3 regions of the Janthinobacterium goodfellowi genome follow, and region 2 is predicted to be linked to each of the others. Evidence: predicted binding sites of a transcription regulator. Region 2 holds the regulator's gene; each other region holds the start of a gene.

Region 1 (10,614 bases), on a different contig from region 2:
CGCTGCCGGGCAGCCGGCCCAGTTGCTGCCGGCGGGGATGTGTTCGCCCTTCATCACCAGGGTCAGCGGTCCCAGGCGCGCATTGTCGCCCACCTTGGCGCTGTACAGCACGGAGCTGCGCGGGCCCATGTAGACGCGCTGGCCGATTTCCACGTGGTCGATCTTCATCACGCGGTCTTCGAACAGATGCGTTTGCGGGCAGGTGAGGGCATTGAGTTCGCTGTAGTCGCCGATGTGCACGCAGTCGAATTCCGTGATGTCCGTCGTGTCCATGTAGACGCCGCGGCCGATCTTGCAGCCGAACAGGCGGAAGGCCAGCGGCAGCCACGGCGTGCCGCGCAGGTAGCGCATGAAATTGGGCACGGCGATGCCTTCGTACAGATTCGTCACGCCTTCCGAGATCCACACGAACGGCGTCCACATGGGCGCCGCATGCTTGCGGTAGCGTCCCAGCAGCAGCCACTTGAACAGCACCACCACGAGGAAATTGCCGATGCCGTAGGCGATGCCGGCGATCGCCAGGTCGCCCACCACTTCGCCCCAGCGCCCTGCGCCCGCGATCGGCATCACGTCGAGCACCAGGGTATAGCCGACGGCGATCACCACGGCGTGCGGCGCGACGATGCGGAACGCTTCGATCAGGCTGCGGCCCAGGCGGCGCAGCAGCGATGGCTTGAACGTGAGGTGCTCGGCAAAGCCGCTGACCTGCTCGCGCGCGGGCAGGTGCATGGGGGGGGAGCCCAGCCAGGTATCGCCGCTGTGCATCTGCTCATTGCGCGGCGCGTGCGTGTGCACGCCGATCAGCACATGTTCGGGCAGCACGGTGCCGTCCGGGATATAGCTGCCGTTGCCGACAAAGCTGCGGTGCGAGACGACGGTGGGGCGCATGGTCATCCAGCCGCCGTCGATCTGCTCGTCGCCCAGCATGACGGCGTCGGCGATGAAGGTGTCGTCGCCCAGGGTCAGCATGTCGGGCACGACGCCCAGCGCCGTGGAAATCTCGGCGCCCTTGCCGACCTTGGCGCCCAGCAGGCGGTACCAGTACGGCGCGTACACGGTGGCGTAGATGCCGTGCAGGACGTTCAGGCTCGATTCCTGGATATGGCTGACCAGCCACTTGGCGCAATAGATATTGCTGTGCACGGGCGAGCTGCCCGGTTTCAGGCGCGGCAGCGCGCCCCAGCGGATGGCGGCCGACAGCAGGGCCGTGAGCACGATCAGCACGGCGCTGGCGGGGAAGGCCAGCAGGAAGTAGCGGGCCAGCTGGGTCGTCACGTCGCGCCCCTGCAGCCACGGCATCATTTCGCGCTCGTCGAACCAGTCGATCAGCACGAAGCTGGGGAAGACGGGCATGAAGAACAGCACGGCGATCAAGACCATGCCGAAGCAGAAGAACAGGGTTTCGCCCGTCAGGCGCAGGCGCGAGACGGCGGGGCGCGGCGGCTGGCTGGCCCGGTCATAGGGGCCGATGTCGCGCGCGGGAGAACCCGTCCAGACGCGACCGGCGGGCACCGAAGCGCCGTCGGCCAGCGCGGACTGTCCCTCGAGGTGGCCAAACGCGCCTACTTTGGTATTGCCTTCCAAAATCGCGTAAGAGCTGATGCAGGCATCGTCACCGATGCTGATCTGGCCCAGCAGCAAACGGCCCCGTTCCACGCGGGCGTTTTCAAAGTTGACGGCATTGCCGACGCTGACGTTGTCGCCGATGGACAGCAGGTCGGGCGCGCGCAGGGTCATCGAGCCGATGACCACTTCCTTGCCCACCTTGGCGCCCAGCGCGCGCAGCCACCAGCTGTTCAGCGAGGAGCCGCTGAGCAGATACGCGGGCGCCGATTCGACCAGGCGGTCGGCCAGCCACCAGCGGTAGTATGTCAGCCCCCAGAGCGGATAGCTGCCCGGTTTCAGACGCCCGGCGATCAGCCACTTGCCGGCAATCGCAATGGCAAATTCGGCCAGGGTCGCGAGCAGGAACACGCCGATCGAGGCGGCGATGGCGCGCGGCACGGTGTCGCCCGTATCGCCCGTGAAGAAGTGATAGGTGAAGAACGGCGCCATCCACTGCGCCATGCGCAGGGTGACGAGGCCCGGCACGGCCGCCGCCTGCGCCGCGCCGCAGACCCAGCGCTTCACGGCCGACGGCGGCGTCCAATCCGCTTCCGGCGTGGCCAGCGCGGGCGCCTCGTTCAGCACGGCGGCGATCTTGCCGATCTGCCGGTTCTGGTAAATGTCGCGCACCGTCATGTGGGCGTAGGCCGGATCGGCGCGCAGGGCGGACGCCAGGCGAGCGGCCAGGAAGGAGTGGCCGCCAAGGTCGCTGAAAAAGTCGAGCTGGCGCAAGATCGCCTGGCCGGGGAACAGCTTGGCCAGCGCCGCGAACAGGGCCGCTTCGGCCGGCGTTTCCGGCACGTCCGATACACCCGCCTCGCCGGCCGGCGGCGCGGACAATGGCATGGCTTTCAAGGCCTTCCTGTCGATTTTTCCCGAGGTCAGGCGCGGCATCAGCGGCAGCAATTCAAAGCGGCCCGGCACCATGTAGGGCGGCAGGTGCAGGTTCAGGGCCGCGCGCAGGGTTTTCGCCGCCAGGGCATGCTCGGGCGCATCGTCGCTGCCGACGATGTAGGCCACCAGCTGGTCGATGCCGTCATCCTTGCGCAGCAGGACGGCCACCGTGCCCACGCCGGGCTGCTGCGCCAGCACGGCTTCGATTTCGCCCAGCTCCACGCGGAAGCCGCGTATCTTGACCTGGTCGTCGGCGCGGCCCAGGCACTGCACCTGGCCGTCCGGGTCGATGCGCGCCAGGTCGCCCGTGCGGTACAGGCGCGCGTCACCGTCGCCGGTCGCCCACGGGTTGGGCAGGAATTTTTCCACCGTCAGGTCGGGCCGGCCCAGGTAGCCCTCGGCCAGGCCGGGGCCGATGATGCACAATTCTCCCGTTTCGCCGCGCGCCAGCAATGTCAAGGGACGGTTTTCTCCCGGCTCGGCCACCTGCAGCACCAGCAAGCCGTAGTTGGGCAGCGGCGTGCCGATGGTGACGGGCTCGCCGGGCCGCAGCCGCGCCAGGCTGCACGAGACGGTCGCTTCCGTGGGGCCGTAGGTGTTGAACATGGCGCGGCCCGGGCGCGACCAGCGCTCGACCAGGGATTCGGGGCACATCTCGCCGCCCAGGTTGATCAGGCGCAGGCTCGGTACTTCCTCGGCGAACAGGGCCAGCAGGGTCGGCACGGCATGGAGCACGGTGACCTTGTTCTCGGCCAGCGCGCGCGGCAAGGCTTCCGGGTCGCCCGAGATTTCCTTGGGACCCAGCCACAGGGTGGCGCCCACTAGGTAGGCGATCCAGATTTCCTCGAACGACATGTCGAAGGCGACGGAAAAGCCCTGGTAGACGGTGTCGGCCTGCGTCACTTCCAGCACGGCGTTTTCGCTGCGCAGGAAGTGGCAGATGCTGCGCTGATTGATCAATATGCCCTTGGGCTTGCCCGTCGAGCCGGACGTGTAGATCACATAGGCCGGGTGTTCGGGCAAGACGGCGCCGCGCGCGGGCAGGTATTCGCCGGGCGCCGCGGGCGCCAGCAGGCTTTCCGCCGTCCACACGGGGCGCTCGACGCCGGCATCCAACAGGCGCGGCGCGAACTGCGCGCAGCTGACGACACCGGCTCCATTCGCGTCGTCGAGGCACACTTGCAGGCGCTCGACGGGCGTGTCTTCATCGACGGGCAGCCAGGCGGCGCCCGCCTTGGCAATCGCCGCCTGCATCAGCAGCAGAGGGGCGCCGCGCGGCAGCCACAGGCCCACGATGTCGCCGGGCTTGACGCCGGCCGCCACCAGGCGCGACGCCGCCAGGCCCGCCTGCGCATCGAGTTGCGCATACGTGATGCGGCGCGCGCCGTCGATCAGGGCGATTTGCTGCGGACAGCGGCGCGCCGTCGCTTCCAGCAGGTCGGCCAGCACTTCCTCGCGCAGCAAATCCGGTCGCGGCGGGCCGTACAGGATGTCGGCGTGGGTGGAAGGGGTGTCTGGGCTGACTGCGGTGAAATCGTTCATGGATGACGCTTATCTGTAATGCTGTGTGAGGAATCGAACGGGCTGCGCGTGGTGCGCGGCACAGTTGATACATTACAGCACGCAAGACATTTCAGCGTTGCAGAACGGGGAATTTTGCGGGGCTTTGCGAAATTATGTGCTTGCAGGATCAATTGCCATGGTTACGGAATGTAAAACGGGGAAACATGGCGCCGATTTGCGCCACAGTGTCCGCCGCCGGATAGCCGTGCAGGGGGCGGCCGGCCAGCGCCGCATCCAGGCAGCCTTCGGCGCGGAACTGCTGCAGCACGTAGTTGTCGACGCCCTGGGCGGCCAGGGTGGCGGCCAGGGCCAGCAGCTGTGCATCGGGCAGCAGGTCCGGATGGGCGGTGGTGCGGCATTCGTAGGCGACGCCGCTGGCGAGGATGGCGTCCAGGCAGGCGCGCGCCGGGTCGCCGCTGCCGGCCACGCGGGTCACATGACGATAGTCGGCAAACGGCGCCTTGATGTCGAAGCCCACCCAGTCGACCAGGGGCAGCACTTCCTGCAGGCGCTGCGGGTAGATGCAGGCCGTGTGCAGGCCGATGCCGAAACCCAGGGCCCTGACGTCCAGCATGGCGCGCGCCAGCGCCGGGTCCATGCACGCCTCGCCGCCGCTGAAGACGACGGCGTCGACGAGGCCCACGCGGCGCCGCAGCCAGGTCAGGACGTCCTGCCACGGCATGGCGCCTTCCGGCGTGCGCGCCTGCAAGTGCGGATTGTGGCAATAGCCGCAACGCCAGGGGCAGCCCTGCACGAACACCACGGCCGCCAGCTTGCCCGGATAGTCGGTGGCGGAAAAGGGCGTCAGGCCGCCCACTTTCAACTCAGCCATGGCAGGCGGGCTGGCCAAGCCGGGCGCCCGCTTGCGTAAAATACTGGCGCTCGTGGAATTCGCCCTGCTTGCCGATGTTGAACGAGGCGACGGGGCGGTGATAGCCCATCACGCGCGTCCAGATTTCGCAGCGCTGGCGTTCGGTGTCGAGCAGGGTGATGGCGGGATTGAAGTCGGGACGTGCATTCATGGCGTTTCCTCAAGTGATGGAACAATGTGGGCCTGCTTGCGGGCGATCAGTTCCGCGTCGCAGGTGGGGCAGAATTCATGCTTGCCGGCCAGGTAGCCGTGGCGCGGACAGATGGAAAACGTGGGCGTGACGGTGATGTAGGGCAGAGAAAAGCGGCTCAGGGCGCGTTTTACCAGTTCGCGGCAGGCGTTCGCGTCCGACAGCGCTTCCGTCATGTACAGGTGCAGCACCGTGCCGCCCGTGTACTTGCGCTGCAGCGCATCCTGCAATTCCAGCGCTTCGAACGGGTCGTCCGTGTGGCCGACGGGCAGTTGCGACGAGTTCGTGTAATACGGGTTGTCGACGGTGCCGGCCTGCAGGATGGCGGGATAGCGTTTGCGGTCTTCGCGGGCGAAGCGGTACGTCGTGCCTTCGGCCGGCGTCGCTTCCAGGTTGTACATATGGCCCGTCTCTTCCTGGAATTGCACCATGCGGGCACGCACGTGGTCGAGCAAGCGGATCGCCAGCGCATGGCCCTCGGCGGACGTGATGTCATGGGCGTCGCCGCTGAAATTGCGGATCATCTCGTTGATGCCGTTCACGCCCAGCGTGGAAAAGTGGTTGCGCAAGGTGCCCAGGTAGCGCTTCGTGTACGGGAACAGGCCTTGCTGCATCAGTTCCTCGATGGTGCGGCGCTTGATTTCCAGGCTGGTCTTGCCCAGTTCCAGCAGGCGGTCCAGGTCGGCCATCAAGGCTGGCTCGTCGCCGCGCCACAGGTGGCCCAGGCGCGCGCAGTTGATCGTCACCACGCCCAGGGAGCCCGTCTGCTCGGCGGAACCGAACAGGCCATTGCCCCTTTTCAGCAGTTCGCGCAAGTCCAGCTGCAAGCGGCAGCACATGGAGCGTATCATGTTTGGCTTGAGTTCCGAATTGATGAAATTCTGAAAGTAGGGCAGGCCGTAGCGGGCCGTCATCTCGAACAGGCGTTCGGCATTCTCGCTATGCCAGTCGAAATCCTCGGTGATGTTATAGGTGGGGATGGGGAAGGTGAAGACGCGGCCCTTGGCGTCGCCCGCCATCATGATCTCGATGTAGGCGCGGTTGATCATGTCCATTTCCGCCTGCAGCTCGCCATAGCTGAAGTCCATTTCCCGGCCGGCGATGACGGGAATTTGCTCGCGCAGGTCGTCCGGGCAGACCCAGTCGAAGGTGAGGTTGGTGAACGGCGTCTGCGTGCCCCAGCGCGACGGCACGTTGAGGTTGAAGATCAGCTCCTGCATGTACTGGCGTACGTCTTCGTAGCGCAGGCTGTCCTTGCGGATGTAGGGCGCCATGTAGGTGTCGAAGGAGCTGAACGCCTGCGCGCCGGCCCACTCGTTTTGCAGGGTGCCGAGGAAGTTGACGATCTGGCCGATGGCGCTCGACATGTGCTTGGGCGGGCCCGATTCGATCTTGCCCGGCACGCCATTCAAGCCTTCATGCAGCAGGGTGCGCAGCGACCAGCCGGCGCAATAGCCGGCCAGCATGTCGAGATCGTGGATGTGCAGCGCCGCCTCGCGGTGCGCCGCGCCCACTTCCGGCGGATACACCTGGTCCAGCCAGTAGTTTGCGATGACCTTGCCCGACACATTGAGTATCAGGCCGCCTAGCGAGTAACCCTGGTTGGCGTTGGCGTTCACGCGCCAGTCGCGCCGCTCCAGGTACTCATTGATGGACGCGGCGACGTCGACCTGGCCGCGTGTGGGGGAAACTGCATTTGTCGTCATGAAACCTCCAATAAACACAACATGCGGTGTTTTTATGGAGATTAATCACTAAATATAGTGGCGTCAAAGGGCGCGTGCAGTGGCGTGACGAATCCTTGATGCAGGTGAAAAAAACACCTCAGCCGCGTTTGTTCCAGCGCGTTTCGCGCAGGATCAGCCAGCTCGCGCAAAAGAACGCGGCGCCGCAGGCGGCGATGCTGATGACAGACGCGGGCAGCACGTGCGTCCAGATTTCCAGCGGCGTGTAGGTGCTCCAGCTGGCCACGCGCGCGTCGAAGGTGACGTAGTTCGCCAGCAGCCAGTAGACGGCCAGCAGGCCCGTGCAGATGGCGGCCTGACGCAGCAGCGGCATCTTGCGGCGCGCGAACACGGCCAGCAGGAACAGCAGCAGCACGCCTGGATACGCGCCCAGCACTTCCGGCGACAGCACGGAGATGGTCCCTGTCTCATAGCCATCGGCCGGACCGGCCCACTGCACCTGCAGCGCGGTGAGAAACAGGGTAAGCAGGAAAATCAGCAGCGGTTTGCGGGTCATGGCGGGCAATCGGATAGGGAAAAAGTGGGGCATTTTACAGCCAGGTCAAGCAAGTGGAACGCGCGCCAGTCATGCATGCATTCCTTCACCTGCGTCAAGGACTGGGCGGCATGGGCGGGGCTATAGTCTGCACCCTGAGCCGATACAGGACTGAGAACACCATGATGCTTGAATCAACCACCGCCACCCGCGTGGCCGGACCGCTGGAACTGGTCTGCCCCGCCGGCAGCCTGCCCGCCTTGAAAGCGGCCGTCGACAATGGCGCCGACACCGTGTACCTGGGTTTTCGCGACGCCACCAATGCGCGCAATTTCGCTGGCCTCAATTTCGACGAAAAGGCCATCGCCGAGGGCGTGCGCTACGCCCACCAATATGGACGCAAGGTGCTGCTGGCGCTGAACACCTATCCGCAGCCGCACAACTGGGCCGTGTGGCGCAGCGCCATCGACCGCGCCGCGCAGGCCGGCATCGACGCCATGATCGTGGCCGATCCGGGCCTGATGGCGTATGCGGCGCAGCATCACCCGCAGCTGCGCCTGCACCTGTCCGTGCAAGGCTCGGCCACCAACTACGAAGCGATCAATTTTTACCATGAACACTTCGGCATCGCCCGCGCCGTGCTGCCGCGCGTGCTGTCGATGGCGCAGGTCGAACAATTGATCGCCAAGACGGAAGTCGAGATCGAAGTCTTCGGCTTCGGCAGCCTGTGCGTGATGGTCGAAGGGCGCTGCGCGCTGTCGTCGTATGCGACGGGCGAGGCGCCGAACACGCACGGCGTGTGCTCGCCGGCGAAATCCGTGCGCTGGCTGGAAACGCCGAACGGCCTCGAATCGCGCCTGAACGGCGTGCTGATCGACCGCTACGCACCCGGTGAAAACGCCAGCTATCCGACCCTGTGCAAGGGGCGTTTCGAAGTCAACGACGAAGAGTATTACGCCATCGAGGAGCCGGCCAGCCTGAATACGCTGGCGCTGCTGCCGCAACTGATCGCCATGGGCGTGCGCGCCGTGAAGATCGAAGGGCGCCAGCGCAGCCCCGCCTATGTGGCGCAGGTGACGCGCGTGTGGCGCGAAGCGATCGACGCCTGCCGCGAAGGCAATGCGCGCTACGCCGTCAAGCCGGGCTGGATGGCGGCCATGGACAAGCTGGCCGAAGGCCAGCAGCACACCTTGGGTGCCTACCACAGATCTTGGAAATAAAGGATGAACATGCTGAAGCTTTCACTGGGCCCCTTGCTGTACTACTGGCCGCGCGCCACCGTCTTCGACTTTTACCAGCAGATCGCCGGCACCGCCGTCGATATCGTGTATCTGGGCGAAACCGTCTGCTCGCGCCGGCATGAGCTGCGCCTGGCCGACTGGCTCGATATCGCCGACATGCTGGCCGCCGCCGGCAAGGAAGTGGTGCTGTCGACGCAGGCGCTGATCGAGGCGGGCGCCGAACTGGCCACCCTGCGCCGCATCACGGGCAATGGGCGCTACGGCGTCGAGGCCAACGACATGGGCGCCGTGCACTGCATGGAAAAGGGCGCGTCCTTCGTCGCCGGCCCCCATTTGAACCTGTTCAATGGTCCCAGCCTGCAGCTGCTGGCGCGCCTTGGTGCGCGGCGCTGGGTGATGCCGCTGGAAATGGGGCAGACGGCGCTGGCCGAGATGCAGCGCCAGAAACCGGAAGGGCTGGAGACGGAAGTGTTTGCCTACGGCCGCATGCCGCTGGCGTTTTCCGCGCGCTGCTTCACGGCGCGCAACCGCAACCTGCCGAAGGACGACTGCGGCTACAGCTGCCTGGAAGAGCCGGACGGCCTGCTGCTGCGCACGCGCGACGCAGTACCCTTCCTCGTGCTGAATGGCACGCAGACGCAGTCGGCGCTCGTCTACAACCTGGTGCGCGAACTCGATGCCATGCGCGACATGGGCGTGGATGTGGCGCGCATCAGCCCGCAGGCGATGAACACTGAAAAAGTCATCGCCATCTTCGACCGCGCCCGCCGCGGGCAGGTCAGCGGCATCGGCGCCCAGGCCCAGCTGGCGGCCTGCCAGCCGGCCGGCGCCTGCGACGGCTATTGGCACGGCCAGCCCGGCATGGAACAGCACGCCGCCCATTGAACGCATCGAAAGGAAGCACCATGCAAGATCAACTGGAAAGATTGCCCGTCCCGGCCAAGCCTGCCATGAGCAAGCCTGCCGTGTCGTACCGGCTGCCCGAACCGCTGGCCGAATTGCTGTCCAAGCTGCCGCCGTATCCGGCCTCCTGGCTGTTCGTGCAAGGCTTGAACCGCCTGCTGGCGCCGCAACTGCCCGACGACGTGCGGCGCAGCCTGGAAGGGCGCAGCCTGCGCTTGCGCCTGCTGGACGCGGGTATCGCCTTCGATTTCGAGTGGCAGGGCACGGTGTTCGTGGCCGAGCGCTATGCCGACGTGCCGGACCTGTGCATCGCCGCCAGCGTGCATGATCTGATGCTGCTGGCGCGGCGCCAGGAAGATCCGGACACCCTGTTCTTCAGCCGCCGTTTGAGCCTGGAAGGCGATACGGAACTGGGTTTGCTGTTCAAGAATACGCTCGACGCCATCGAATTGCCGCCGTTCGACCTGCAGGCGCTGGGACCGCGCCGCGTGCTGGCGCATCTGCGCGACCGGGGCGCGCGGGAAGGCTGAGCGGGAAGCTGGCGGCGGCAGGCGTTCAGTGGCGGCAGTGGCCGCAGGCGCCGCTGCACGAGGCCAGCTGTTCTTCATCCGTCGCTTCGCCCATGAAGCCGGCGTCGTTGACGGCGGCCAGCAAACGCTCTTGCGTGGCCAGCCGTTCGTCGAATTGCACCGTGGCGCCGTGGCGCGCCAGCGAGACGCAGACGGTGGCCACGCCCGTGACCGCCTCAAGTGCGCCCGTCAATCTGTCGGCGCAGCCTTCGTGATCCATTCCAATAATATTCAAGCGCGCTGTCTGCATGTGGTCCTCTTGTTTTTCAGATAAAAAAACAGCGTAGGCGAGGGGCGCGCATGCCGTCCAGAGCCGCACGCAAGATTTATTTTCTATTTGCGGTTTTATTGATCTGGATTAATTCCTACCCCTCCAGTCCGGCCTGAAACTGCTGTTGTTTTATACACAGTTTCCATAATCCAGTCGACAATCGTGCTCTGCTGCGTGATACTGTCATTCTGATAAGAATGCTGATGAACGCACTGGAAAGGAGGGGCCATGCAGCGCCGCCCCCTGCTCAAGCTTGCCGCCCTGTGGCCGTTGGGCGCCGCCGCCGG
Region 2 (10,614 bases):
CGCCACCGCGGCGCGCACGAGGTGAGCAACGAGTCACACAACAGCGGACGCCCGCGCCAGCCATCGTGCCACCCTCCTATGCCGGCCCGTTGCGCAGCATGATGCTCGTCTGCAGCAGTTGCCGCAGCCGGGAGCGCGTCGCGGCGGGCAAGGACGCGCGCGCGATGCGCACACCCGTGTCGCCGGCGCCGTGCGCCTCGGCATACGCCTTGCCGAACAGATCGAACTGCGCCGGCCCCAGTTCCGCCATCTTGTCCGCCTGGCCCGCCTCGCCATGCAGCAGCAGCGCCACGCGCACGCTGGCCACGCGCTTCCAGTGCGTGCGCCGCTGCAAATCGCGCTGGCGCGCGGCCGCATCCGCGCCCGCCAGCACCAGCGCCGCATCGTAGGCGTCGAGCGCGCTGGCATTGACATACTGGTTCGCCACGCCATCGGGCGGCGTATCGGTGTCGAGGCCATACAGCACCTGGAAACCGTCGACGCCACGGATGATGGCGTCCGCGCCCCAGCCGTTCGCGCCACGGTATTTGCAGCGCAGTTCGCCTTCGCCATCGGCGCCCTGCGCCACATAGAAGATGCTCCAGCCCCGCTGCGCCTCCGTTTGCGCGGCGCCCACGCCAAAGCCGGCGCAATTGAGCACGGACCCGTCGCCGCCCTCTTCCTTGCCGGCGCCGTAATAGCGCAGGGCCAGCACATCGCTGCCATGCAGGGCGCCGGGCAAGGCGCCGCTGATGCCTTCACTGTTCTTGCCCAGGCTGCGCGCGTCGAGCCCGGCGATATTCGCGCTGTCGTCATCGGCATGGGCGACGGGCGCGGCGCTGCTATCCCAGTTCACGTACGCCGTCTGGCGCACGGCGCGGGCGATGGTGTCGAGCGCATAGCGGCCATTGTCGTCCAGGCGCGCGCTGGCGGACTGGTCGCCATAGCTGCCGCTGGCCGCCAGCAGCACGCTACTCGCGGCCAGCATCAGCAGCGCGCCCAGCGACAGGGCCACCAGCAACTCGACCAGGCTCAGGCCGCGCTGCCGGCGCCGGTGGACATGCACGCCGTTCATGCGCCGCCTCCGCCCAGCTGGAATGCCAGCCTGGGCAGCGACTCGCCTGCCGCGTTATCGCCGGTCGAGCCATCGGGCAGGCGTGCGCGCCAGCCCAGCTTGATGACGATGGGCGCGCCCTTGCCGCCGCTGCACGCCCAGTGCAAGCCTTGCGCGGTGGCATCCCACACGGAAGTGTCGCGGCAGATATGCAGGCGCGCGCCGGGCAAGGCCCCATGCAGTTGCTGTTTCCATTCGGCGATGTCGAATTGCGCCAGTTCGGCCGCACCGCAGGCGGCAGCGCCGAAGCAGTCGGGCGCGCCGCCGCCAGCGTCGGCATCGTCCGCCGCGTAGGCCACGTTCAGGTAGGGATTGCCCGCATCGGGTCCATGCATGAGCACGCTGTTCGCGCGCATGCGTTCGGCCATGCCGGCCGCCAGTTGCGCGCCCGCCGACAACAACGCCGATTCATGGCGCGCGCGCAGGGAATGCAGTTGCAAGATGCTGGCGCCGAGCAGGCCCAGCGCCAACAGCAGCAGCGACACCAGCACCTCGACGAGGCTGCTGCCACCCGCCAGAAACTTGTCGCGACCGCCATTGCGCATGCGCTACTCCCTTCCGCCGACAGAGTCGCGAGAACAGGCGGCCCAGCTACAAGATAGGCGCGCGCAAAAAACGGGGTCTGCGCTAGCGCAAACAGCGCAGCGATAAGATGAGAAGAACGGCGTAGGTATTGATCAGGCCGCTTGCCAGGCGAACGCTGGCGTGGTGAACACGGGGCGCAAAACGGGGCACATGAGCGGCCCCGTCGCCGATACAGTGAGCGTCAGGGCTTGCGCGCCTGCCCCACTTCGGCAATCGCATCCTGGAACTCGGCCAGGTCTTCGAAATTCTTGTAGACGGAAGCGAAGCGGATATAGGCGATCTTGTCGAGGCGCTTGAGTTCCTGCATGACGAGTTCGCCGATATAGCCGGAATCGACTTCGCGCAAGCCGCTGGTCAGCAGTTTTTCCTGGATGGACGCGATGGCCGTGTCCACGGAGGCGGCCGCGACGGGACGCTTGCGCAAGGCCAGCATCAAACTGCCGCGCAACTTATCCGCAGCGAACTCCGTCCGGCTGCCATTCTTTTTGACGACGGCCGGCATGATAAGTTCAATGCGTTCATACGTGGTGAAACGCTTGTCGCATTTGCCGCAGCGGCGCCGCCGCCGAATGGCATCCCCTTCCTCCGATACGCGCGTATCGAGAACCTGGGTGTCGCCGTGCTGGCAAAATGGACATTTCATGGGCTGGCTACAACTTTATAGTAATAATTACGGGAAATCGCCGCCCTTGTACAAAGGGCGCCCGAATCACTCCGGGCGCCCTTGGGCACGAAGGAATGTGTCATACAGAATCTTACTCCGTATGACACATTCTGGACAAATAATTATGAGGCGTACACAGGGTGCGCGTCGGCCAGCACCTTCACGGCCGCTTTCACGCGCTCGATGGTGGCGGCGTCATGCGGATTGTCCAGCACGTCGGCGATCAGGTTGCCCACTTCTTCCGCTTGCGCTTCCTTGAAACCGCGCGTCGTCATCGCCGGGCTGCCCAGGCGGATGCCCGAGGTGACGAACGGTTTTTGCGGGTCGTTCGGGATGCCGTTCTTGTTGCAGGTGATGTGCGCGGAACCGAGGATGGCTTCGGCTTCCTTGCCCGTCAGGTTCTTGGCGCGCAGGTCGACCAGCATGACGTGCGATTCGGTACCGCCGGAAACAATGCGCAGGCCGCGCTTGATCAGGGTTTTCGCCAGCACGTCGGCGTTCTTGATCACTTGCTTCTGGTATTCGACGAATTCAGGGCTCAGCGCTTCCTTGAAGGCGACGGCCTTGCCGGCGATCACGTGCATCAGCGGGCCGCCCTGGATGCCAGGGAAGATGGCCGAGTTGATGGCTTTTTCGTGTTCGGCCTTCATCAGGATGATGCCGCCGCGCGGGCCGCGCAGCGATTTGTGCGTGGTCGAGGTGACGAAGTCGGCGAACGGCACCGGGTTCGGGTACAGGCCGGCGGCGATCAGGCCCGCGTAGTGGGCCATGTCGACCATGAAGTAGGCGCCCACTTCCTTGGCGATCTTGCTGAAGCGTTCGAAGTCGATCTTTTTCGAGAAGGCCGATGCGCCGGCGATGATCAGTTTCGGCTTGCGTTCGCGGGCCAGGCGTTCCATCGCCTCGTAGTCGATGTCTTCTTCCGCCGTCAAGCCATACGACACGACGTCAAACCATTTGCCGGACATGTTCAGCGGCATGCCGTGGGTCAGGTGACCGCCTTCGGCCAGCGACATGCCCATGATCAGGTCGCCTGGTTTCAACATGGCGAAGAACACGCCCTGGTTCGCCTGCGAGCCGGAATTCGGCTGCACGTTCGCGCATTCGGCGCCGAACAGTTTCTTGACGCGGTCGATGGCCAGTTGCTCGGCCACGTCGACGTATTCGCAGCCGCCGTAGTAGCGCTTGCCTGGATAGCCTTCGGCGTACTTGTTCGTCAGCTGCGAGCCTTGCGCTTCCATTACGGCTGGCGACGTGTAGTTCTCCGACGCGATCAGTTCGATGTGATCGTGCTGGCGCGTGTTTTCTTTTTGAATGACGGCGAACAATTCAGGATCGACGTTGGCGAGGGTGTGATCTTTTGCAAACATGTAAAAACTCCAAGTATGAGGGTGCTTGTACTGGCAGGTTGGATCGAATGAGGGGAGCCGGCGTTAAGTGAATAACAACATTGGACAGGCAGCCTCTTCGTGCTTTTCCATAGTGGCTACCCAGGCGAACGGCTGATGAAAAATCTCACGTTTCCCGGTGGGTGCCCACCTTTCGCCGGTTTGCCGATCGCCATTCATGGAGATCGCCCGACTTTTCGCCAGTCACGTGAGACGTAATGGAAGTCAAATTGTAAGTTAAGTGCCCAAATTGAGCAAGGAATGCAACCGTGCAGCTATAATCGCCGCGCGCCACCGCAGCCCGGGCACGGCCGCGGCGCTTAAGCTGGACTTAAACCTGACTGCGGCTTGTAAGCGTATGTTACGAGGCTTGCCATTGCCCGCCCCGGATTTACAATGCTGCGGTGCAACTTATATGCTGCTTTTGCATGGCTTTCCAGCAAGCGCCCACAGTCACAAGAAGAAAAATCGCGTAAAATGTTGCTCAATCTCACTACTGGCGCAATAAACATGCCTTCAGTCTTTACCTGGAACGTACGTGTCTACTATGAAGACACCGACGCCGGCGGCATCGTCTATTACGCTAACTACCTGAAATTCTTCGAACGCGCGCGCACGGAATGGTTGCGCGCCATCGACGTGGGCCAGCAGCAATTGCTGGAACAGCACGACGCAATGTTCGTTGTCAAAAGCGTCAACGCCGACTATCATGCGCCAGCCAGGCTCGATGACACGGTAAGATTAACCCTAAGCATAGAGAAAATGGGGCGCGCCTCCATCGTTTTCCTGCAACAAGCCTGGTGCGGCGACCGCCTGCTCAACACGGCCCGCGTCAAGATCGGCTGCGTCGACTCGGCACTGCGCCCGCGCGCCGTGCCCGATGCCGTCGCGGCCCGCATGCGCGCCGCCTGAGCCCTACCGCCACCCCCGGATAATTCACCCAACAGACTGCCAGCCAATGAACGTTACACAAGATCTTTCTTTCCTCGCGCTCATCACCAATGCCCATTTGATCGTGCAACTGATCATGGCCCTGCTGCTGCTGATTTCCCTGACCAGCTGGACCTACATTTTCCGCAAGATGTTTGCCGTGCGCCAGGCGCGCAAGCAGACCATCGAATTCGAACGCAGCTTCTGGGCCGGCGGCAACCTGCATGCGCTGCACCAGAACGCCAGCGGCAACCGCGACCAGAGCGGCGCGCTGGCCCGCATCTTCGACGCCGGCATGGGCGAATTCATCAAGGGCAAGGCTTCCTACGGTTCGCGCGAAGCGCTGGACGTGGGCGCCGTGCTCGACGGCGCACGCCGCGCCATGCGCGCCGCCTTCCAGCGTGAAATGGACGTGCTCGAATCGCACCTGGCCTTCCTCGCCTCCGTCGGCTCCGTCTCGCCCTACATCGGCCTGCTCGGCACCGTGTGGGGCATCATGAACGCCTTCCGCGGCCTGGCCAACGTGCAGCAAGCGACCCTGGCCGCCGTCGCGCCCGGTATTGCCGAAGCGCTGATCGCCACCGCCATCGGCCTGTTCGCCGCGATTCCCGCCGTCGTCGCCTACAACCGTTTTTCGCATGACATCGACCGCCTGGCGATCCGCTTCGAGAGCTTCGTCGAGGAATTCTCCAACATCTTGCAGCGCCAGTCGCGCTAAGAGGGAGCAGCGTCCATGGGTTCCTCCTTCAATAGCGGCGGCATGCGCGGCGGCCGCGGCCGCAAGTTCAAGTCCGAGATCAACGTCGTGCCGTACATCGACGTGATGCTGGTGCTGCTGATCATTTTCATGGTGATGCCGTCGTCGAACAATCCCAGCGTGGTGAACTTGCCCAACGCGGAAAGGTCGGCGAAACCGCCCGATGACTATATCCAGATCGTGCTCAAACCAAATGGTTCGCTGTCGATCGGCGTGATCGGCAAGGAACAGCTGGCGCCGGAAACGGAACCGAACCGCGACGCCCTGCTGCGCAAGCTGCGCGGCCTGCACGAAAGCAATCCCGACTATCCCGTGATGATCGCGGGCGACAAGGAAAGCAAGTACGACGATGTGATCCAGCTCATTTCGGAAGCGAAAAAGATGGGCATTACCCGTGTTGGCCTGGCCACCAAGTAAGCGCAGCACCCTGTTTCCAGACTTGACCGTTTTTAGATAGACTAGACTTTGCAGACCAAACAAATCGACCATGTACTCGGCAAGCCCTACAGCGTGCCGCGCGAACGCAGCCGCTGGCCCTCGCTGGGCCTGGCGCTGGCGATGCACCTTGGCCTGCTGTTTTTCCTGTGGGTGGGCGTACACTGGCAAAATACGGAACCTGTCGCCGTCGAAGCGGAAGTGTGGGACCTGAAAGTACAGACGGCCGCACCGCCGCCCGAAGTGGCGACGCAACCGGAGCCGACACCGGCGCCGCCGCCGGAACCGCAAGTGGAACAGCCTGCCCCGCCGCCACCGCCGCCCGTGGCCGCGCCGGAGCCGAAGGTCGACCTGCGCGAGGCGGAGATCGCCCTCGAGCGCAAGAAGGCCAAGCTGAAGGAAGAAAAAGAGAAAGCGGCAGCGGAAGAACGCCGCAAGCAGGAACAGAAGGAACGCGAGGAAGAAAAGCGCGAACTGGAAAAACAGAAGCAGAAAGAAAAAGACAAGGCTGAAAAGCGCGAGAAGGAAAAAGCCGACAAGCTCGAGAAAGCCAAGCTGGAAAAAGAGAAAGAAAAAGCGGCGGAAGAAAAAGCCGAGAAAGAACTGTCCGAGAAAAAAGCGGCGGCGGAAAAAGCTGCCAAGGCGAAAAAAGCGGCGGAAGAGAAAAAAGCCGCCGACAAGGCGCGCGCCGCGGAAATGAGCCGCATCACGGGTGCGGCGGGCGCCGGTACGACGGGCACGGCCGCGAAAGCGACCGCGCCACGCAAGGACAGCGGCTATGTCGCTGCCCTGACGAGCAAGATCAAGAGCAATATCGCGTACAGCGGTAGCACGGACGTGCCGGGCAACCCGCGCGCCGTGTTCAAGATCGAGCAACTGCCAACTGGGGAAATTATTTCGGTCCGAAAGATAAAAAGTAGCGGCCTGCCGGCGTATGACAGCTCGGTGGAAAACGCCATTAATAAATCGTCGCCACTGCCGAAGAAAAAAGACGGCACCGTGGAACGCGAGATTGAACTCATATTCGAGATGAAGGATTTGCCTAAATGATGACCATGAAAAAAATGAGCTATGTCGTGCTCTGCGCCAGCCTGATGCTGGGCGCGGCCGGCGCCCAGGCGCAATTGCGCGTGGAGATTACGGGGATCGGCAGCAACCAGATCCCGGTGGCCGTCGCCAGCTTCGTCAATGAATCGGCGGCGCCGCAATCGCTGTCGGGCATTATCAAGGCCGACCTGGCGCGCAGCGGCGTGTTCAAGCTGATCGACGCCGATGCGCCCGTGTCGGAAACGGCGCCCGTCAGCTACGAGCAGTGGAAATCGCGCGGCGCCGACGCGCTGGCGGCCGGCACCGTGCAAAGCATGGCCGATGGCCGCCTGGACGTGCGCTACAAGCTGTTCGACACCATCAAGGGCGCGCAGATTTCCAGCATGAACAATGCGGCCGCGCCCCAGTTCAACCGCTTGCTGGCGCACAAGATCGCCGACGACATCTATGAAAAGCTGACGGGCGTCAAAGGCGCATTCGCCACGCGCATCGCCTACGTCACGCAATCGGGCCGCGAATACCGCCTGGAAGTGGCCGACGCCGATGGCGAAGGCATCCAGGTCGCCCTGCGCTCGAACGAACCGATCATTTCCCCAGCCTGGTCGCCGGACGGCACCAAGGTGGCGTATGTGTCGTTTGAAAAGAAAAAGCCCATCGTCTACGTGCAAAACCTGGTGACGCGCCAGCGCACCATCGTGTCGAACGAAAAAGGCAGCAATTCAGCGCCGAGCTGGAGCCCGGACGGCTCGCGCCTGGCCGTGGCCCTGTCGCGCGACGGCCATACCCAGGTCTACACCGTCAATGCCGACGGCAGCGGCTTGCGCCGCGTCAGCAACAGCAGCGGCATCGATACGGAACCCCAATTCTCGGCCGATGGCCAAAGCATTTACTTCACCAGCGATCGCAGCGGCGGACCACAAATCTACCGCATGTCGGTCAGCGGCGGCGAAGCCAAGCGCGTGACGTTTGGCGGCTCCTACAACATCAGCCCGCGGATTTCGTCCGACGGGAAGACACTCGCTTATATTTCCCGTCGCGACGGCAATTTCCAGCTCTACGCGCTCGACCTGGCTAGTGGCCAGGAACTGCGCCTGTCGGACACCGCCAACGACGAATCACCGAGCTTTTCGCCCAACGGGAAATATATCATGTACGCGACCGAATCCGGACGACGCAAGTCGCTGGCAGTGGTATCGGTGGATGGCCGCGTCAAACAGCGTTTGACTACGCAAGCTGGCAATATCAAGGAGCCCACCTGGGGTCCTTTTATGAAGTAAGTGCTGTACAGTTTCACCTTTAACCATGACCCGGAGAATAAAAATGAGTAACTTTAAAAGTTTGGCATTCATCGCCGCTACCGCAGCTCTGCTGTCCGCCTGCAGCACCCCAGTCAAAGTAGCAGAAACCCCAGTGGTTGAGCGCGCTCCTGAAAAAGTCGTCGCTCCAGTTGACACCCGTCAAGTTCAGCCAGTCACGACCGCATCGGTCGATCCACTGGACGATCCAAAAGGCGTGCTGGCCAACCGCAGCATCTACTTCGACTTCGACAAATACGTCGTGCGCGAAGCGGACACGCCAGTCGTGCAAAACCACGCTGCCTACCTGGTAAAAACCCCATCGCGCAAGATCCTGATCCAAGGCAACACCGATGAACGCGGTGGCGCCGAGTACAACCTGGCCCTGGGTCAGAAACGTGCTGAAGCCGTGCGCAAGTCGATGGCCGCCCTGGGCGTGCCGGAAGGCCAGATGGAAGCCGTGTCGCTGGGCAAAGAAAAGCCTAAAGCACAAGGCAGCAACGAAGCAGCATGGGCTGAAAACCGCCGCGCTGACATCGTTTATTGATGTTGACGGGTGAGCGCGGCAGCATTGGCGCTTACCTAACTGGCCAGTCATAGGCATAATAATGGGGCGCAGCGCGGTGATTCACCGCCCGGCGCCCCGTTTGCATGTTTTGCGTAACCTTAGAAAGCCCGACCCATGATGACATTCTCGAAAGCCGGCGTCGCCGCCGCCTTGATGGCCGCGTTTGCCTACCTGCCCCTGCACGCCAACGCCGCCCTGTTCGACGACGACGAAGCGCGCAAGGCCATCCTCGAGCTGCGCGCCAAGGTCGACGCGATGGCGCGCGACCTGAACGGCCGCATCGACGCCAAGGCGGACAAGACCAGCACCTTGAGCCTGCTCAACCAGCACGACCAGACCATGCAAGAGATCGCCCGCCTGCGCGGCCAGATCGAAGTACTGGGCAACGACCTGGCGACCACACAAAAGCGCCAGAAGGATTTCTACACCGACATCGACGCGCGCCTGCGCAAGCTCGAGCCGCGCCAGGTCACCATCGACGGCCAGGAAGCGGCCGTGGGCGTGTCCGAGCAAAGCGCGTACGAATCCGCGTTCGGCCTGTTCAAGTCGGGCGACTACAAGGGCGCCGTCACGGCACTGGACGCCTTCGTGAAACGCTATCCGGAATCGGCCTACGCGGCCAACGCGCAATACTGGCTGGGCAACGCCTATTACGCCCAGCGCGACTGCAAGAGCGCCATCACGGCCCAGCAGGCCGTGCTGAAGAATTACCCGGACAGCCCGAAAGCAGCTGACGCCATGCTCAACATCGCCAGCTGCTACACGGAGCTGAAAGACAAGCCGAACGCGACCAAGACCCTGAACGCACTGATCTCGCGCTACCCGGACTCCAGCGCGGCGCAAGCGGCCAAGGAACGGGCCGGCAAAAAGTAAAAGCGGGGAAAAAGTTGCCCGTTAGGTTTGACAGAATCCCGGGCACCCCCTATAATCTTTCTTCTTCGGGTCGTTAGCTCAGCTGGTAGAGCAGCGGACTTTTAATCCGTTGGTCGCAGGTTCGAATCCCGCACGGCCTACCACGAATACGCAGTACTGATCTGCTTGCGAGTTGTTATAGCAAGCATTTTTTTACGGCACAGTGTTACCGAAGTTGTTGTAAAAAGTTTTTGGGTCGTTAGCTCAGCTGGTAGAGCAGCGGACTTTTAATCCGTTGGTCGCAGGTTCGAATCCCGCACGGCCTACCAAATACTTAAGAAAGCCCACGAATTTCGGTTCGTGGGCTTTTTTTTGCCCCTCCTCTCGAAGAATCCTAGCCCCCCCCTTCCAAGCTTACCCTCATCCATACGCTCATAGTTCGATCAACAAAGGCCGACAACTTTTACCCTTCCTACACATAACTGCGCAGTGCAGAACAGTACGGCACTCCGGATTAGCCAAGTAAAAAAATAGATACTTGCCCTCCCGACAAAAATCTTCTGAAACAGCCCCAAAATCAACATTTTTATTTGCAAAATAAAAACTAAACTATTGGCATCTTACAAGGATATAATCGCACGTATGACTTTGGAGGAGTTACAACGACATACAGAGAAAGAAAGTATCAGACAGAACGATTTTCCCATGCAACAATGTATCTGAACTAGATCACCAATAAGCACAAAACTGTAGTACTGTGCATTTTGGTCATGGTGTCATTCAGATCGAAGACATCGCCGGTCGCAGCATGCACTATAAGCAACCTAGGCCAACAGACGATTAACCGTCACAAAATAGTACTTCTTAACATCAGATTTTTCTAATCTGATCGGCGAACTCATACGACAGTGAACAGCGAAACCATTGTGACATTTACATGAATGCGGAGGTTTAGTGAGCGATCAAAATTTTCTGTTTGACGATGATCCGGAAAATGACG
Region 3 (10,614 bases), on a different contig from region 2:
CCACCGGCCGAATCAGTTGTCCGGCGGGCAGCAGCAGCGCGTGTCGATCGCGCGCGCCCTGATGAATGGCGGGCGCATCATCCTCGCCGATGAACCGACGGGGGCGTTAGATAGCAGCAGCGGCGCCGAAGTCATGGCCCTGCTGGGCGAACTGGCCGACGCGGGCCACACCATCATCCTGATCACGCATGACCGCAAGGTGGCGGCCCAGGCGCGCCGCGTGATCGAGATCAGCGATGGCGCAATCGTCGCGGACTCGGGCGCCATCGCCATTCCCGCCACGTCGACGGCCCTGCCGCCGCTGGACATGTCGCGCGCCGCCCACGATACCGGCGCTTCGCTGGGCACGGAATTGCTCGATGCGGCGCGCGCCGCCTGGCGCGTGCTGTGGATCAACCGCTTCCGCACGGGCTTGACCCTGCTGGGCATCGTCATCGGCGTCGCTTCCGTGATCGTCATGCTGGCCATCGGCCTGGGCACGCGCCAGCAGGTGATGGCGCAACTGGGCGCGTTCGGCTCGAACCTGCTGTACATGGCCTCGCGCGGCGAAAGCTCGCGCATCCCCGGGCGCAGCATCACCCTGGCCGACCTCGATGCGCTCAAGGACGTGCCGGGCATTTCCCACGTGCTGCCGAATGTCACGGGCAACAAGGTGATACGCCACGCTAACCTCGACGTGCAGACCTATGTGCGCGGCACGGGCCCGGCCCTGCCGCAGATCCAGACCTGGCCCGTGGCCAAGGGCGGCTTCTTTACCGAGGAGGACGAGCGCGAGATGGCCACCGTGGCCGTGCTGGGCGCGCACCTGGCCGAAAAGCTGATGCCCGACGTGCCCAATCCCGTGGGGCAGAGCATCCTGATCGGCAACGTGCCGTTCCAGGTGATCGGCGTGATGAGCGCGAAGGGCGCGCTGACGGGCGAGAAGGATGAAGACGATGTGCTGCTGCTGCCGTTTTCCACTGCCGGCATCCGCGTCTTCGGCCAGCGCGAGCCCACGTACACGGTGATGGCGGTGGCCGACGTCAAGCGCGTGACCGAGGTGGAAGCAGCGGTCGACGCCACCATGTTCGAGCGCCACCGCATCCGCGACTACGGCATCAGCAACGCGGCCGCGTCGATCGCCGCCGAAGCGAAGACGCAGGACAACATGACCATGATGCTCAGCCTGATCGCCGCCGTCTCGCTGGTGGTGGGCGGCATCGGCGTCATGAACGTGATGCTGATGACGGTGCGCGAGCGCACGCGTGAAATCGGCATCCGCATGGCGACGGGCGCGCGCCGGCGCGACATCCTGCGCCAGTTCCTCACCGAAGCCGTGCTGGTGTCGGTGGTGGGCGGCGTGGCCGGCATCGTGGTCGGCGTGACGGTGGCCGGCCTGCTGCTGGTCTGGGACGTGCCGGTGATCTTTTCGCTCAGCGCCATCGCCGGCGCCTTTGCCTGCGCCGTGGTGACGGGGCTGGTGTTTGGCTTCATGCCGGCGCGCAAGGCGTCGGGACTCGATCCGGTGGTGGCGCTGGCGGGACAGTAGCTGCCGGCCGGCCCTTGCCGCCTCCGGGCAAGGGCCGGCCGCCGGCAAAAAAAATGTTGCCCTGGCTCTAACACGCGGTACTATCTCCCCATAATAAAAATGCCGTGTCTTATGCCCTGGCGGGCACATACCAACCACCACAGGAGAACCCGATGCAGAAAAAATCCACTTTGAAGACCGGTATCGCCGCCGCCCTCATGCTGGCGTTCGGCATGGGCGCCGTGCAGGCGCAGGCGCAGGAAGTCGTGCGCCTGGGGAATTTGAAATTCGCCCATTACGGCGCCGTGTCGTACATCAAGGAAATTGCGCCCAAGTGCGGCATCAAGGTCGAAGAGCATATCTTCGCCAAGGGCCTCGACGTGATGCAGGCGATTATCGCTGGCGAGCTGGACGTGGGCGCGACGGCGTCCGAAGCGGCCATTTCCGGTCGCGCCGGCGGCGCGCCGATCTATGTGGTGGCCGGCTTTGCCAAGGGCGGCGCGCGCCTGGTGGCGGGCGCGGGACAAAAGATCGCCAGCGTCAAGGAACTCAAGGGCAAGCGCGTGGGCGTGACGCGCGGCGGCATCCAGGAAGTGCTGCTGCTGGCCGAGCTGTCGCAGGCGGGCCTGACGTATTCCGAAACCAAGGGCAAGGATGTGCAGCTGGTGTTTCTGGCCTACGCCGACTTGAACCAGGCGCTGATGGGCAAGAATATCGATGCCATGATGCAGTCGGAACCGCAATCGTCGCAGGCGATCAACAAGGGTTTTGGCGTGGAAATCCTGAAACCGTACGATACGCCGATCGGCGAACCCGTGCGGACCATGGTGATGACGGAAAAGTTCTACAAGGAACGCCGTCCGGTGGCGGAAAAATTCATGCGCTGCTTCGTCGAAGCGACGAAAACTTTTATCGACAACAAGGCAACGGCGGAAAAGTATGTGCGTGAAGTCGTGTTCCGCGGCCAGATCACGAAGGATGACTTCGACGACGCGATCAGCAATTCGCCGTATTCGTACGACATCTCGCCCGAACATATCCAGGTCACCACGGACGTGATGGTGAAAACGGGCGTGGGCCGCATGACGAAGCCGCCCGTGGCCAAGGACTGGGTCAAGACGGACTTGCTGGAGCAGGCGAAAAAGAGCCTGAACGTGAAGTAAATCAAGCAACCATTAAAAAACCTCCGTGCCAGCGATGGCGCGGAGGTTTTTTTGTGGAGGCGTGGCCTTAGCGGGCGTTAAAACCCATCCAGCCTTTTTCCGTCTGCCGGAAGCTCAAGGTGTAGATGCGCGTCAGTTCATCGCCCTTCTTGAGCTGGCGGCTGATGATGGCGCCGTAATTGTCTTGCACGAGCTGGTCCGACCATTGCAGCAGGTTCTCGAAACGCTCGGGCGTCATCGCCGCCTGGCGCGCCAGCAGCGGCGCGGGAATCGCCTTCCTTTCCTGCTGCTGCGTCCAGAATTCGCGGAACACCTTGTTTTCGCCGCCCATGCCGCGCGCCATCAGGCCCAGGCCCATGGTCATGCCCACGGAGCCGTCCGTCTTGGCCTGCGCCTCGAGCTTGTCGGCCACGTCGGCCAGCAATTCCAGGTAGCCCACCCTGGCGCGCAGCACGGCCGAGCCCTTGATTTCATATTGTTCGTTTTCTTTCCAGCCATTGAGCTTTTCCAGCTTCGCGATGTCGAAGTAATCCTTGTACAAGTCATAGCCCTGGATCGAGGTACGGAAATACTCTTCGTAGGTGGATTGGGACGGCGCATCTTTCATGCAGCCGCTTAATATAGTGCAGACGGCCAGCAGGAGGCAGGTCCAGGAAATTTTTTTGAAAGAAAACATGGCGGCGGCGGGGGACGAGTGGCGAAAGGTGGACGATTGTTGCTCTATGGACATAATTATAGGACTGGCTAATCAGGATGGCAACGTGGCCCCGACGCGGCGACCGTACATGGAAGGAAAGATTGCCGAAATCTTGAGGGTGCGCCACCCCGTCGCGCCCGAGGCGCGATATCATGGCAGGCTTGCGGTATCGGCGGCCGGCGAATTGCCTGCAGCCCATACTGTCGCTTGAATCGCGCTTGCCGGCTATGGTGTAAACTTAAACTATGCAGATCTATTTCTTTTTCATCGCCGCCCTGTTGTACGCGGCGTGCGCGGTGCTTCCCTCGTCCCGTGCCCGGCTCATTGCCGGCCTGACCGGCGTCGCCTGGCTGGCGCACGCGGCCACCCTGTGGTTCGACCTGATGGCGCCGGGTACCTTGCGCTTCGGTTTTTCCGCCATGCTGTCGGCCGCGCTGTGGGTTTCGGTCGGTGCCTACTGGATAGAGAACCGCAATTTCAGCCTGGACGGACTGCGCCGCATGGTCATGCCCAGCGCCGTCATCGCCATCGGCCTGGCCTGGGCCTTTCCCGGCAGCCAGGTCAGCATGGAAGGCAAGTCGGCCGTCTTCGGCTGGCATATCGCCGTGGCCGTGCTCGCGTACAGCACCTTGACGATCGCCGCCTTTCACGCCGTGCTGATGGCGCTGCAGGAATCGCGGCTGCATACGCGCAGCGAAAGCCGCGGCTTTATCGGCAGCGCGCTGGACCAGCTGCCAGCCCTGCTGACGATGGAAAAGCTGCTGTTCCGCATGATCGGCCTGGGCTTTATTTTGCTCAGCCTGACCGTGCTGTCGGGTATCGTGTTTTCCGAGCAATTATTTGGCAAGGCGCTCAACTGGGATCACAAATCGGTGTTTACCATGCTGTCGTGGCTATTGTTTGCCGCCCTGCTGGCAGGGCGCCGCTTTCGCGGCTGGCGCGGCAAGACGGCCCTGAGCTTCACCCTGGCCGGTTTCGCCACCTTGCTGCTGGCCTATGTTGGCAGCCGTTTTGTACTGGAAGTGGTTTTACACCGAGGATTCGCATGACACGTGTTTTATTCTGGCTGGCGCTGGTGTTCCTGGTGCTGTTTGCCATCCGCAGCAAGATCCGGGGCATGCAGCAGCGCGCCCGCGCGCAGCAGCAGCCGAATCCGTTTGTGCCGCCGGGTCGGCCGCAGGAATTGCCCGATGCCGAGCTGATGCTGTGCTGCGCCCACTGCGGCGTGTACTACCCGGCTTCGGAAAACGTGCAGGCCAAGGGCCACGATTACTGCAGCCACGCGCACGCCACCTTGTAAGGGCAGGCCCGCAGGTGCGCGCGCGTTGCTCATCCGTATCGTAACGACCTCCGGCATCCATCCGGCGTAGCATCTGCAGCAGGCGGTTCGCCACCGCCATTGCAGAAAGGCGCGCTCCCATGTCCAGTCCCCGCACCAGCCAGCAGACCGTGACCACCGCCGGCATGCCGCCGGCGCCGCAACTGAGCGGTAATTCGCTGCCCATGCAGGCGCTGCGCGCGCAGATAAGCCGCATCGCCCGCTGCGGCGCGCCCGTGGCCATTCGCGGCGAATCGGGCACGGGCAAGGAATTGGCGGCGCGCGCCATCCATGCGCAGGGTGCGCGCGCCGGCTTGCCGTTTATCGCCGTCAATTGCGGCGCCATACCCGACGCGCTGATGGAAGCGGAATTCTTCGGCTGCCGCCCGGGCGCCTATACGGGCGCGCTGCACGAACGCCAGGGCTTGTTCCAGGCGGCCCATGGCGGCAGCCTGCTGCTCGACGAAGTCGACGACCTGCCGCTGGCCATGCAGGTAAAACTGCTGCGCGTGCTGCAGGAGCGCCGCGTGCGCAAGCTGGGCGGCAGTACGGACGAGGCCGTCGACGTGCGCATCCTGTGCGCCAGCCAGCATGGCCTGGCGCGCGGCGTGGCCGCCGGCACGTTCCGCCAGGATCTGTTTTACCGGCTCAATGTGATCGAGCTGGCGCTGCCGCCGCTGCGCGAGCGGCGCGGCGATCTGCAGGTATTATGTGAGGTGATCCTCGCGCGCCTGTCGCCACGCCGGACCGTGAGCCTGGCGCCGCCCGTGCTGGCGGCCCTGGCCGCGTATGCATTTCCCGGCAATGTGCGCGAACTGGAAAACGTGCTGGAGCGGGCGCTGGCCTTTGCCGACGGCGGCGTGATCGAACTCGACGGGCTGGCCTTGCCGTCCGGGCCGGGCAGCATGCCGTTGCGGGCGGCGCCGGCTCTGCCGGCCGCGTCGGAGCGGCAACTGTGCCTGCCCGGCATGGCGGCATATGGCGTGGCCCCGGTCCTGCCGCTGGACGTGTATCTGCGCCAGGCCGAGCGCGCCATGATCATGCAGGCGCTGGTGCAGGCGCGCTATCACCGTGCGCGGGCGGCGCGCCAGCTGGGCTTGAGCGTGCGCCAGTTGCGTTACCGCATGCAGAAATTGACGATACAGGAAGCCTTACTTGATGAGCGCATGGACGATAGATGAAGACGGCTGGTGCGACGGCGCGCTGCGCTATGACTCGCCGTACCACGATGCGCGCCCGGCTGGTGCGCAAGTCGACTTGCTGGTGATCCATAACATCAGCTTGCCGGGCGGACACTTCGGCGGACCGCATGTGTCGGACTTGTTTACGGGCCGCGTAGATTATAATGCCGATCCTTCTTTCGCCGACCTGCGTGGCTTGCAGGTGTCGGCGCACTTTTTTGTGCGGCGCGATGGCACGCTGTTGCAATATGTTTCTACTGATCAACGTGCCTGGCATGCGGGCGCGTCCATGTTCGAAGGACGCCCGCAGTGCAATGGCTATTCGATCGGTATCGAAATGGAAGGCTCGGACTTTGTGCCCTTTCAGCGGCAGCAATACCGCGTGCTGGCGCTGCTGACGGCGGCGCTGGTGGCACGCCACGGGCTGTCCCAGGTGCGCGGCCACGAGCATATCGCGCCGGGGAGGAAGACGGATCCGGGGCCGTTTTTTGACTGGCATTTTTACCAAGTATGCTGGCTGGAAACCCTGCACGGACAGCCTGCGTTAGCGCTTACTTCGCGGGGATTGGGCTTTCCATCCCTACCCTGAAAAGTCAACCGAAATCGTATATGAAAATACAAAAAATTACGCCGACGGATGCCGGAAAACTATTGCATCGCCCTTCGATGGGCACTACAATTAGTGCAGAAGTTGGATGTAAAGACTATATCTAGTGCCATCACAGACGTTTTCAGAATTATTGTCAAAGCTACCCGGATTGCTGATAAAGCACTGGAACTGGCGGTTTATCACCCTTGATCGTGTTTCGCGCCAGCCGGGCAGTACGGTGTGGCGCTATGGATACTGAGCTGTTTTATGCATTACAAATTTACTATTTAGCAATAAATACCTGAAGAAGCCCTGACCATCGGGCGTTCTATTCAACAACACACGCGGCGGCAAAACTGCAGGCTGACTTTAGCTGACAACGGGAGCTTCAATGCAATCACCACAAGATATTTCTATCCATCCAACGCCAGTATCGCCAGCGCCAGGCGCGGCCAACAGCGTGGCGAGCACGGGCGCGGCATTGGGCGACTATCGCATCATCCGCCGCAACGGCGCGGTGGTGGCATTTGAGCCTTCGAAGATCGCCATCGCCATGACCAAGGCGTTTTTGGCCGTTAACGGCGGCCAGGGCGCAGCCTCGGCACGCATCCGCGAACTGGTGGAACAGCTGACCGACGGCGTCGTCGCCGCGCTGGTGCGCCGCCATCCGGGCGGCGGCACCTTCCATATCGAAGACGTGCAAGACCAGGTGGAACTGTCGCTGATGCGTTCGGGCGAACACGACGTGGCGCGTGCCTACGTGCTGTACCGTGCCAAGCACATGGAAGAGCGCCGCCTGCAGAAGGAAGCGCAAGGCGCGTCCGCACAAGTTTCCGCACCACAATTAAATGTCACCGACAACGGTGTGCGCCGCCTGCTGGACATGCAGGAAGTGCGCGACCTGATCAACGCCGCCTGCGCCGGCCTGGAAAAGCACGTCGATGCCGACGCCATCCTGGCTGAAACGGTGAAGAACCTGTACGACGGCGTGCCCGTCGAAGAGCTGCACAAGTCGGCCATCCTGGCGGCGCGCGCGCTGATGGAAAAAGACCCGGCCTACAGCCAGGTCACGGCCCGCATCTTGCTGCACACGGTGCGCAAGGAAGTGTTCGGCAAGGAAGTGCCGCAAGCGGCCGCTGCCGCAGAATATCTGACGTATTTCCCGCAATATATCGCCAAGGGCATCGCCGCCGAGCTGCTGAACCCGGTACTCGCCAGTTTCGACCTGGAACGCCTGGCGAAGGCCATCGTTGCCGACCGCGACTTGCAATTCGGCTACATCGGCCTGCAAACCCTGTACGACCGCTACTTCCTGCACATCCAGGACGTGCGCATCGAAATGCCGCAAGCGTTCTACATGCGCGTGGCCATGGGCCTGGCGCTGAACGAAGCGGACCGCGAAGCGCGCGCCATCGAGTTCTACAGCCTGCTGTCCTCGTTCGACTTCATGAGCTCGACCCCGACCCTGTTCAACTCGGGCACCCTGCGCTCGCAGCTGTCGTCGTGCTACCTGAGCACCGTCTCCGACGACCTGGAAGGCATCTACGACGCCATCAAGGACAACGCGCTGCTGGCCAAGTTCGCCGGCGGCCTGGGCAACGACTGGACGCCGGTGCGCGCCCTGGGCGCCCACATCAAGGGCACCAACGGCAAGTCGCAAGGCGTGGTGCCGTTCCTGAAAGTGGTCAACGACACGGCCGTGGCAGTCAACCAGGGCGGCAAGCGCAAGGGCGCCGTGTGCGCCTACCTGGAAACCTGGCACATGGACATCGAGGAATTCCTCGACCTGCGCAAGAACACGGGCGACGACCGCCGCCGCACGCACGACATGAACACGGCGAACTGGATTCCCGACATGTTCATGAAGCGCGTCATGGAAAAAGGCGAGTGGACCCTGTTCTCGCCGTCGGACACGCCTGACCTGCACGACAAGGTCGGCAAGGCCTTTGAACAGGCTTACCTGGGCTACGAAGCCAAGGCCGCCGCCGGCGAAATCCGCGTCTTCAAGAAGGTCCAGGCGCTGGACCTGTGGCGCAAGATGCTGTCGATGCTGTTTGAAACGGGCCACCCATGGATCACGTTCAAGGATCCTTGCAACATCCGCAGCCCGCAGTCGCACGTCGGCGTCGTCCACAGCTCGAACCTGTGCACGGAAATCACGCTGAACACGGGCCCTGACGAAATCGCCGTCTGCAACCTCGGTTCCGTCAACATGCCGGCGCACATGAAGGAAGGCAAGCTCGATCACGTCAAGCTGGCCAAGACCATCCGCACCGCCATGCGCATGCTCGACAACGTCATCGACATCAATTACTACGCCGTCGAGAAGGCGCGCAATTCGAACATGCGCCACCGTCCGGTCGGCATGGGCGTGATGGGCTTCCAGGACTGCCTGCACATGATGCGCGTGCCGTTCGCCTCGGACGCGGCTGTCAGCTTCGCCGACACCTCGATGGAAGCCGTCTGCTACTACGCCTACCTGGCGTCGACGGAACTGGCCGAAGAGCGCGGCCGCTATGAGTCGTACGCCGGTTCGCTGTGGGACCGCGGCATCCTGCCGCAGGACTCGGTCAAACTGCTGGCCGAAGAGCGCGGCGGCTACCTGGAAGTCGATTCCTCGTCGGCCATGGACTGGACGCCGGTGCGCGAACGCATCGCCAAGTTCGGCATGCGCAACTCGAACTGCGTGGCGATCGCCCCGACGGCGACGATTTCGAACATCATCGGCGTCTCGGCCTGTATCGAGCCGACGTTCCAGAACCTGTACGTGAAATCGAACCTGTCGGGCGAATTCACCGAGATCAACGGCTACCTGGTGCGCGACCTGAAGGCGCGCGACCTGTGGGATGAAGTCATGATCTCCGACCTGAAATACTTCGACGGCTCGCTGGTGAAGATCGACCGCATCCCGCAAGACCTGCGCGACATCTACGCCACCGCCTTTGAAGTGTCGCCAAGCTGGCTGGTGGAAGCGGCTTCGCGTCGCCAGAAGTGGATCGACCAGGCCCAGTCGCTGAACATCTACATGGCTGGCGCTTCGGGCAAGAAGCTCGACGAGACCTACAAGCTGGCATGGCTGCGTGGCCTGAAAACCACCTACTACCTGCGTACCATCGCCGCTACCCACATGGAGAAATCGACCTCCAAGACGGGCGCGCTGAACGCCGTGGCAGTCGATGGCGGCATGTCGGCCAGCGCACAGAGCGCCCAGGCGGCCGTCGTGGCGGCAGCCGCTGCCGCCGTGGCGCCGGTGGCAGCCGTGGCAGCGGCGGCGGACGACGCCGATGGCGAAGCCTGCTACCTGCGCCCGGGGGATGACGGTTTCGAGGAATGCGAAGCCTGCCAGTAAGATTTTAGTTGTCAGCCCAGAACTTCTGGGCTGATTCAATGTTGTCAATGTCCGCATTGTCCGATACAACGGGCCTGTTGCGGACCGCCGGCTCGCCGGCATGGAAAGGAAGAAGAATATGTCGTTGTCTTGGGATGATGAAACTACGTCGGCAGCTGTGCCGCGTCCGGCGCAGCAAGCGCCACTGGGAAATACCGATTTGAACCTGCCGGCCGGCGCCGAGCCGTCCGAAGCGAACGCCGAGCAAGTGGCGCGCCGCGTGAATGCCGACGACAAGCGCATCATCAACGGCAAGACGGACGTCAACCAGCTGGTGCCGTTCAAATATAAATGGGCGTGGGACAAATACCTGGCCGGCTGCGCCAACCACTGGATGCCGCAGGAAGTAAACATGCAGCGCGATATCGAGCTGTGGAAGAACCCGAACGGCCTGACGGACGACGAGCGCCGCCTGGTCAAGCGCAACCTGGGCTTCTTCGTGACGGCCGACTCGCTGGCCGCCAACAACATCGTGCTGGGCACCTACCGCCACATCACCGCGCCCGAGTGCCGCCAGTACCTGCTGCGCCAGGCGTTCGAGGAAGCGATCCACACGCACGCCTACCAGTACATCGTCGAATCGCTGGGCCTGGACGAAGGCGAGATCTTCAACGCCTACAACGAAGTCAAGTCGATCCGCGACAAGGATGAATTCCTGATCCCGTTCATCAACACCCTGACCGACCCGGCCTTCGTCACCGGCACGGTGGAAAACGACCAGAAGCTGCTGAAATCGCTGATCGTGTTTGCCTGCCTGATGGAAGGTTTGTT

The links. Region 2 encodes NrdR, which represses ribonucleotide reductase genes. Its sites were predicted from a motif close to CACNANATNTNGTG; they were not measured.
Region 1: the regulator NrdR is predicted to act here: its motif matches at 6,876-6,889, upstream of ACQ4WQ_RS20085 (ribonucleoside triphosphate reductase).
Region 3: the regulator NrdR is predicted to act here: its motif matches at 6,569-6,582, upstream of ACQ4WQ_RS27500 (ribonucleoside-diphosphate reductase subunit alpha).

Annotation. Positions count from the first base shown of each region.
Region 1 covers NZ_JBNYXN010000005.1:254,690-265,303, forward strand. Annotated here, with positions in the region: gene ACQ4WQ_RS20070 (Pls/PosA family non-ribosomal peptide synthetase) at 1-4,041, opposite strand, end outside; gene ACQ4WQ_RS20075 (anaerobic ribonucleoside-triphosphate reductase activating protein) at 4,190-4,894, opposite strand; gene nrdD (anaerobic ribonucleoside-triphosphate reductase) at 4,887-5,084, opposite strand; gene ACQ4WQ_RS20085 (ribonucleoside triphosphate reductase) at 5,081-6,829, opposite strand; gene ACQ4WQ_RS20090 (hypothetical protein) at 6,948-7,364, opposite strand; gene ubiU (ubiquinone anaerobic biosynthesis protein UbiU) at 7,526-8,563, shown strand; gene ubiV (ubiquinone anaerobic biosynthesis protein UbiV) at 8,573-9,469, shown strand; gene ubiT (ubiquinone anaerobic biosynthesis accessory factor UbiT) at 9,490-10,017, shown strand; gene ACQ4WQ_RS20110 (heavy-metal-associated domain-containing protein) at 10,043-10,306, opposite strand; gene ACQ4WQ_RS20115 (substrate-binding periplasmic protein) at 10,556-10,614, shown strand, end outside.
Region 2 covers NZ_JBNYXN010000007.1:74,792-85,405, reverse strand. Annotated here, with positions in the region: gene ACQ4WQ_RS23500 (pilus assembly PilX family protein) at 1-64, opposite strand, end outside; gene ACQ4WQ_RS23495 (PilW family protein) at 77-1,054, opposite strand; gene pilV (type IV pilus modification protein PilV) at 1,051-1,638, opposite strand; gene nrdR (transcriptional regulator NrdR) at 1,860-2,321, opposite strand; gene glyA (serine hydroxymethyltransferase) at 2,465-3,712, opposite strand; ZMP/ZTP riboswitch at 3,824-3,948, opposite strand; gene ybgC (tol-pal system-associated acyl-CoA thioesterase) at 4,241-4,642, shown strand; gene tolQ (protein TolQ) at 4,689-5,378, shown strand; gene ACQ4WQ_RS23465 (ExbD/TolR family protein) at 5,394-5,834, shown strand; gene tolA (cell envelope integrity protein TolA) at 5,883-6,902, shown strand; gene tolB (Tol-Pal system beta propeller repeat protein TolB) at 6,902-8,176, shown strand; gene pal (peptidoglycan-associated lipoprotein Pal) at 8,220-8,741, shown strand; gene ybgF (tol-pal system protein YbgF) at 8,877-9,635, shown strand; tRNA gene ACQ4WQ_RS23440 (tRNA-Lys) at 9,703-9,778, shown strand; tRNA gene ACQ4WQ_RS23435 (tRNA-Lys) at 9,868-9,943, shown strand; gene ACQ4WQ_RS23430 (GmrSD restriction endonuclease domain-containing protein) at 10,569-10,614, shown strand, end outside.
Region 3 covers NZ_JBNYXN010000010.1:84,745-95,358, forward strand. Annotated here, with positions in the region: gene ACQ4WQ_RS27465 (MacB family efflux pump subunit) at 1-1,528, shown strand, start outside; gene ACQ4WQ_RS27470 (ABC transporter substrate-binding protein) at 1,681-2,670, shown strand; gene ACQ4WQ_RS27475 (hypothetical protein) at 2,738-3,277, opposite strand; gene ACQ4WQ_RS27480 (cytochrome C assembly family protein) at 3,613-4,416, shown strand; gene ACQ4WQ_RS27485 (PP0621 family protein) at 4,413-4,667, shown strand; gene ACQ4WQ_RS27490 (sigma 54-interacting transcriptional regulator) at 4,787-5,866, shown strand; gene ampD (1,6-anhydro-N-acetylmuramyl-L-alanine amidase AmpD) at 5,844-6,455, shown strand; gene ACQ4WQ_RS27500 (ribonucleoside-diphosphate reductase subunit alpha) at 6,847-9,804, shown strand; gene ACQ4WQ_RS27505 (ribonucleotide-diphosphate reductase subunit beta) at 9,923-10,614, shown strand, end outside.